DNA from 3 places in the Comamonas sp. C11 genome. Region 3 is predicted to be linked to each of the others. Evidence: predicted binding sites of a transcription regulator. Region 3 holds the regulator's gene; each other region holds the start of a gene.

Evidence for each region. Region 3 encodes LexA, which represses DNA repair genes until DNA is damaged. Its sites were predicted from a motif close to ACTGTATNNNNATACAGT; they were not measured.
Region 1: the regulator LexA is predicted to act here: its motif matches at 1,211-1,228, upstream of NOX35_RS14635 (LexA family protein).
Region 2: the regulator LexA is predicted to act here: its motif matches at 1,261-1,278, upstream of NOX35_RS27005 (LexA family transcriptional regulator).

The regions. Positions count from the first base shown of each region.
Region 1 is NZ_CP101743.1:3,209,474-3,211,740, reverse strand. Features, by position in the region: gene NOX35_RS14640 (hypothetical protein) at 44-454, opposite strand; gene NOX35_RS14635 (LexA family protein) at 782-1,201, opposite strand; gene NOX35_RS14630 (DUF6616 family protein) at 1,476-1,814, opposite strand; gene NOX35_RS14625 (DNA alkylation repair protein) at 1,825-2,267, opposite strand, start outside.
Region 2 is NZ_CP101744.1:66,150-68,416, reverse strand. Features, by position in the region: gene NOX35_RS27015 (hypothetical protein) at 175-477, opposite strand; gene NOX35_RS27010 (hypothetical protein) at 876-1,163, shown strand; gene NOX35_RS27005 (LexA family transcriptional regulator) at 1,295-1,750, shown strand; gene NOX35_RS27000 (Y-family DNA polymerase) at 1,758-2,267, shown strand, end outside.
Region 3 is NZ_CP101743.1:3,474,144-3,476,410, forward strand. Features, by position in the region: gene NOX35_RS15915 (asparaginase) at 1-535, opposite strand, end outside; gene lexA (transcriptional repressor LexA) at 618-1,289, shown strand; gene NOX35_RS15925 (hypothetical protein) at 1,459-1,881, shown strand.

The DNA.
Region 1 (2,267 bases), 260 kb from region 3:
TGGGATTTTCCCAATTGCTTTTGGCGCTTGCATATTTCGAGTCTCAACATTTCAGCCGATACTGCTCATCCCGAGCAACCTTGCGCTCCCTCCGCACCCAATCCAGATCGTAATACTGGCTGCCAGCTCGCCCCATGCTGTCCAATGCTTTGACGCGTTCTTCCAGCGCATCGCAGACTTGTTTTTTGCCGGGCTCGGCAGGCTGGGCAGGGCGGTTTTGATAGACAACTGCAGGGGCTGCGGTATTGCGCTGGGTTTTGCGCCATTGGGATTCGGCATGGGCCACTTTCTGATCCCAGGGCAGGCCGGAGGGTACGGTTTCCGTGCGTTCCAGAAAGGCGTTGTGCTGGCCGCATGAATGGCTGCTCCAGAACAGCCCGCCGCCATGGCCTTTGCACAGATAAACGGTGCTGCTGGAGTGGCCGCTGTGCAGGGTGGTGGTTTTGTCTTCCACCACTTTGCTGCCTTTGCATGCCTCTTGAGAATAGGCATTACCGCAGCGATAAATGGGCTGCGCTATGGCCGGAGAGGTAGCGGTGGCTGACAGCATAAATGCTGCGGCAGTCAATGCAAGCAGAAAATGCATGCGGAGCATTATCTGTAAAAATTAGTTACCGAGATATTAACCCCGGCCCGCGGTGCGATGTTGGCTAACTGTAATAAAGCAAAGAAAAAGGCAGTGTAAAGAACTACATTGCCTTTGTGCGTTAGCAGGTGCTTTTTGGGGGAGGGCTAATCAAATTTCAACGACAGCCTGCGTTGGGCTGGCGTGCGCATGTGTCTATCTTGCAAAGCGCTTGATGCAACTGGTGACCACACCCCATATTTCCAGAGCCTGTCCTTCCTGCGGCACGGTGTCGGGGTAGGTGGGGGCGCCTGCCTTGAGCTTGCAGGTGTCGCCATCGCCCTCCAGCACTCTGATGACGAGTTCGCGCTCGACAACCGCCACGACGATGCTCCCATCACGAGCGCGCAACTCCCTGTCCACCACGACGATATCACCGTCATCGATGCCGTGTTCCTGCATGGACGGACCGGCCACACGCAGCACAAATGTGGCCTTGGAGTGCGTGACCAGCAGGTCTGTAATATCCAGCCGCTTGCCAGCGAAGTCATTGGCGGGCGAGCCTGCGCGCGCGCTGCAATCAGCCAGCGGCAAAGTAACCGGGGACGCGATCAGTTGGACGGGCATACCACTCATGAGACGATGACTGTTCATATGTACAGTGTAGCGGTTGATGAGGATCAGGTGTCATGAATCCACGTTGATGTCGCATGCTTTGTACTCGATCTTGCGTCCGGCTCTGTGCGGAGTCGGGGATCCATGTTGAGTTGCATCTGCTATGCCGAAGGCTGGCCGGCCCGCAGTGGCGACTGTGGCGGGCGGCCATTAAGTGGGCATTACATTAGCAGGCACTAGAAAATGACTAGCCGCATGAATTGCAGAGCATAACGGCATTATCGGAATGACTGCGCTACGCGGCGGCTAGAGCAGCCAAGTGAATATCCGCAGCCCCTTGAGTGCTGGCCGCATTCACATGGTCAAAGTAATCGTACCAGCCGCTGGCCTTGATGCCCGCCAGCAGGGCGTCACGAGCGGCCTGGTCAGGAAAGCGCCAAATACCAAGGAATGTATGCGCGGTTCCCTGGTCAATGTTGGAGTCCGTTTCTGCCAGAGAGAGAACTTCGACACCGAGGCTGGAGAGTTGATTCAATGCGAGTCCGATGCCGCCAAGAAAGTGTTGCCTTTGGTCGGCAGGCAGTGCGAGCCAAGCCGAATTGGGGGTGTAGAGCTCTACGAGGTAATGAGACATGGTTCCACTTTCACTTGAGATTGCGCAGTGCGCGTTGACATATACGATGTGTGGCGGCGGCTTGGGAGCTTTGAAGCCATTGGGCACAGATGTCACGTACCCAGGCTGGCTGGTCCTTGGCGGCATCATTGAGCCAATTGGCGACCGAGTCCTGCACGTAGACCGAAGGGTCGCTCTTCAGAGCTGAGAGCAAAGGCAGCGCTTGCTCGGGCGAGCATTTGAGCTGTGAGATATGTGTGCTCCACACCCCGCGGGGACGCAAAACCTCGCACGCGAATCGTCGGATACGGTCAGAAGGATCTTGTGTCCATGGCATCAGCTGAGCGATAGCCGTCGCTAGGTCTTGCACCAGGTGCGGCCGCATCGCCATCCAAGCCCATTCACGCACACCAAAATGGGCATCATCTGCCAGCGGGCGCATTGTGGCCAGCCGTACACCGAGATCTACATTAG
Region 2 (2,267 bases), on a different replicon from region 3:
TTTGATCTCCTGAAACAAATCAGGGCGATCTCCCCCACAGGGGCTGAATCGCCCCTGGGGGTTGAAAAGACCGCTATGCGGACTCAAAGGGTTGGATAGGGATCAATCAAGGTTGGTTGACCCTACCCAGTCGGTGAAGGCAATTGATTGCCTGTGTCCTAGCCGAATGCCTTTTCAGGCAAGCAGGCACTCTTCGATTTCTGTCCAGCGATATCGCTGCGCAAAACGAAACTCAGGGCTTGAGAAAGCATCAAACCGAACCTCTTGCGCGGCCTTGGCCACATCAGAACTCGGGACTCGCCACAACCCGCTCAGAAAGCGCGAGAACTTTCCATTGACAAGATAGACGCCATCCTTTGAAGGTGGCACGGTCCCCTTGTAGCTGGCCTTGGTTGGAACCTTGGCACTCTCCCCTTCCAAACTGGTGAAGGAAACGGCCCAGGCCTGCAGCGGTTGAGGTTGTACGTGTATCGACATATCCACTCCGTATGAAATGGACAGACCCCGGCCCAAGGGCAACAGAGGCCCATCCGGGTTTGAAAAAGACCTTGCGGCCAATAAGAAGCTGTTTGTTTGTGGAGGCCAGCTACCTCACCTTTCGCTCCCAGGAGGAACAAATTAGATTTGCCAAGTATGCCTGTGCCACCCCGTACAGCTCTGTACTCGCATTGGGCCAGTTTGGGCAGAAGCTTGCATTCCTGAGGCTCCGGCTATGGTGTTTATGTGAGGCCGATACGGGCCACGAAGAACGACACTTTTCCAGGTACTCAACAATGCAAAACCAAACCACCGCTGAACTGACCGCCCTCGAACTGGCCTTGCGTCAACTCAACAGTAACGATCTGTGCAGCTTGGTCCGTAACGAACAATCCGCAATGACCTTGAATCAAGTCTTTGAAAACCAGTCCGATCAACTGCAGCAGTTGGAGCTGATGAACAACAAGCTCACACTGGCTCTGAAGCGCGTGACTGCCGTGGCCATCTCCGTTATGTATTCCAGCAAGAAAGATCAGGTCAGCCGCGAGTTCTCGCAGGACGAACTGCTGGCAGTGGCCACCACCGCTGAACCCATGCGCCAAAACGGTGTTGCCCAGGAAGCGGTCTACCGTGCAGCATGGTCCCTGGTGCAAGAGCAACAAAACACCGACTACACGCTGCACTGAGAACCACCGCAAGCCGCGCGAAAACTCGGGCCATGCTCACAGCCAGGAAAGCTGGCTTGTGACCATGGCCTTTTTGCTGAGTCACGCATTTTGCTAAACTGTATATATATACAGTACACCGCAAAGCCGACATGCAGCCCCACCCTCTTCCCCTACAGCCACTGCCAATCGACGCCAGACCATGCTGGTTGATCGGCGTCTCAGGCGCTGTCAGAGCTGGATTTCCTAGCCCTGCCGAGGACTTTTCCCAGTCTCCAATTGATATCAGCAAGCTACTGATTCCTCATCCCCAGGCGACGTTTTACTTCCGAGTCTCCGGTGACTCGATGGTGCTGGCCGGATTGCATGATCAGGACTACGTACTTGTAGACCGCGCTGTACGCCCGGAACCGGGTCATATCGTTGTCGCAGTCTGGGACCAGGATTTCACTATCAAATACCTACGAAAGCGCGGCTGCTTCTACCTCGAAGCCGCGAACCCCACCTACCCAAAGATGGTTCCCCGCGAAGGGCAGACGCTGGAGATCTTCGGCGTTGCACGCACTGGCTTGCACGCGCTTCCCGGCTTCAATATCCGGCCCTCATAGGTGCCCTATGTTTGCCCTTTTAGACGCTCACAACTTTTACGCATCCGTAGAGGGGGACATGCGGCCTGCGCTGCGCTCACACCCCTATGTGATCCTTTCAGCAAACGATGGCGCTGTTGTGGCCCGATCCGAGCTGGCGCGTGCCCTGGGGGTCAAGATGGGAGAGCCGTGGTTCAAGCTCAAGGATCTGCGCGAGCTGAAAGGCTTGATGGGGCTGTCTGCGAACTTCACGCTGTATTCCGACTATTCAACACGCATGCACAGCCTGCTTGCAGGCCTTGCGGAGCACACAAGCCCTTACTCTGTCGATGAGTCATTCAGCTACCTGGGTGACATGCGCGGCGACCATACAGAGCGGGTGTGGCGCATGCGAGAGCGTGTTGGCCAATGGCTAGGCTTGCCTATGGGCGGGGGCATTGGAAAAACGCTCACTCTTGCGAAGCTGGCCAGCCATATTTCCAAGCAAGCTTTTCGTAGACCAGGCATCTACCCCGCAGAACTGGCCCATGTATGCAAC
Region 3 (2,267 bases):
AGGCATCCACACGGTAGGGATGCACCTTGCGCACCTGGCGTGCACTGAACACCCGACCCGCCACCACGGCAAGCACACCGCGGCCAGCAGCCTGCGTGTCGGCCGCACAGGCCACGGCATCGCGCAGATTGCCAGGGCCGTCGGCCGAAATCGCTGTCGCCGGGCGCATGGCGCAGGTCAGCACCACGGGCTTTGCCGGGTGCAGAACACATTGCAGAAACCAGGCGGTTTCCTCCAGGGTGTCGGTGCCGTGGGTGATGACAATACCGCTCACATCATCACGCGCGAGCAGCTCGGCACATCGCAGCGCGAGTGCATGCCAGGTCGCGTGATCCATATCCTTGCTGTCCAGCTGCGCCAGCTGCTCCGCCTGCAGCGACGCCGCAGCAACGCCTTCCAGGTCCGGCACGGCCTGCAGCAGCTGAGCCACGCCCAGCTGGGCCGCACGGTAGCCCACACTGGTGCCAGCCTGCTCGGCAACTCCGGCAATCGTGCCACCGGTGCCCAGGATGACGATATTTTTGTCACGTTCCACTTGCAGTCCTCTTCAAACTGATTAAAAATACAGGTACTGGATGAACACACAGTATTCATCATCGATCGATCAAGGAATGCCCATGGACCACCCCAAGCTCACTCCCCGCCAGCAGCAGATTCTGGACCTCATCCAGTCCACCATCGCTCGCACGGGTGCGCCCCCTACCCGGGCCGAGATTGCCAGCACCTTTGGCTTTAAGTCGGCCAATGCTGCAGAAGAGCATTTGCAGGCACTGGCACGCAAGGGCGTCATAGATCTGGTCAGCGGCACATCGCGCGGCATCCGCCTGCGCGCCGATACCGTGCGCACCATCAATGCGGCACGCGGCGCCAGCTTTGCGCTGCCGCTCACGGCCCTGGCCCCGCTGGTGCTTCCCCTGGTCGGCCGCGTCGCTGCCGGCTCGCCTATTCTGGCCCAGGAACATATCGATCAGAGCTATTCGGTCGAGCCCAGCCTGTTTGCCGCCAAGCCCGATTACCTGCTCAAGGTCCGCGGCATGTCCATGCGTGACGCGGGCATCATGGACGGCGACCTGCTCGCGGTACAGGCTACGCATGAAGCGCGCAACGGCCAGATTGTGGTGGCCCGCCTCGGTGACGACGTGACCGTCAAGCGCTTCAAGCGCACGCCTCAGGGCATCGAGCTGCTACCCGAGAACCCAGACTACAAGATCATTCACGTCGATCCTGAAGAGCCGTTCGCCATCGAAGGCCTGGCCGTAGGCCTTATCCGCAACAGCATGTTCATGTAACGGGCAGACGGCGTCCCTCCGTCTATGCAGCGGAGGCACCGAGCCTCCTTCCCTCTCAAGCCCAGGTGGTAGGCGCGAAGCCGTTGAGCTTCGCCCTGGGCGGAGCTTTGCCGAAAGAACGCAAACCTGCCCTTATCCATGCCGCGAGGTCATCAAAAGGAGTTGCCAAATGGGATTCGCCACATCACTGCAGGCTTTGACACGCCTGACCATGAAAAGCCTGCCTGCCACGCTGTCGCCCAATCCGAACTTCAGCTCCGATGACGCAAGCGAAGCCGCTGCAGAGCCCGTATCCTTCACTGCCAATCGTCCAATGGCGAAGCAGATCGGCATCCCTGTCATGCGCGCCAACCGCGGCCGCAGTCGCCTCGGCAGCAATACACTTCGCCCGCAGGCCTTTGCTGCGACCCCAGAGCTTCAATCGCCAATAATCGACCAGTCGACACAAGCTGCTTCTCCACGACTTCTCAAAATCGTGCAGCGAGAACCGCGCAGGCAACCCGAATGTCTGCTGATCTGCGGACGCATGGCCGATGTCTGCGCCGCGCTGGAGCGTATGGCACTCCATGAGCAAACGGCCCCGCAAGTCTGAAAGCACAATGAGGTTTGCCTGCCTGCACTTATGCAGCCCCGAACCCGACCCGAAATAGGCCTGCAGGCAATGCAACAGGGCTTCCATATGCATCCAACAAGAAGCCATCGCAACGCTCTTGGCCCATCGGCCGGCAGATATGGCGCCAGACAACGCTGCCAACAGTGCATAGGCGAAAAACTCGATGTCGCCAAAACAGGCCCTCAGTATTGGCGCCGAACGATCTGGATCGCCATGTAAATTATTTGCTGATGCTCTGCCTGCCCCTGCCCGCCGGAGCGCATTTTGCACAAGCCTCGCAGCCTTCTAAACTCCTTGTCAGGCACGAATATCCGTCAGAACAGATACCCGGATCAGGGTATTGCGGCACCTCTTCGACAGTGGAA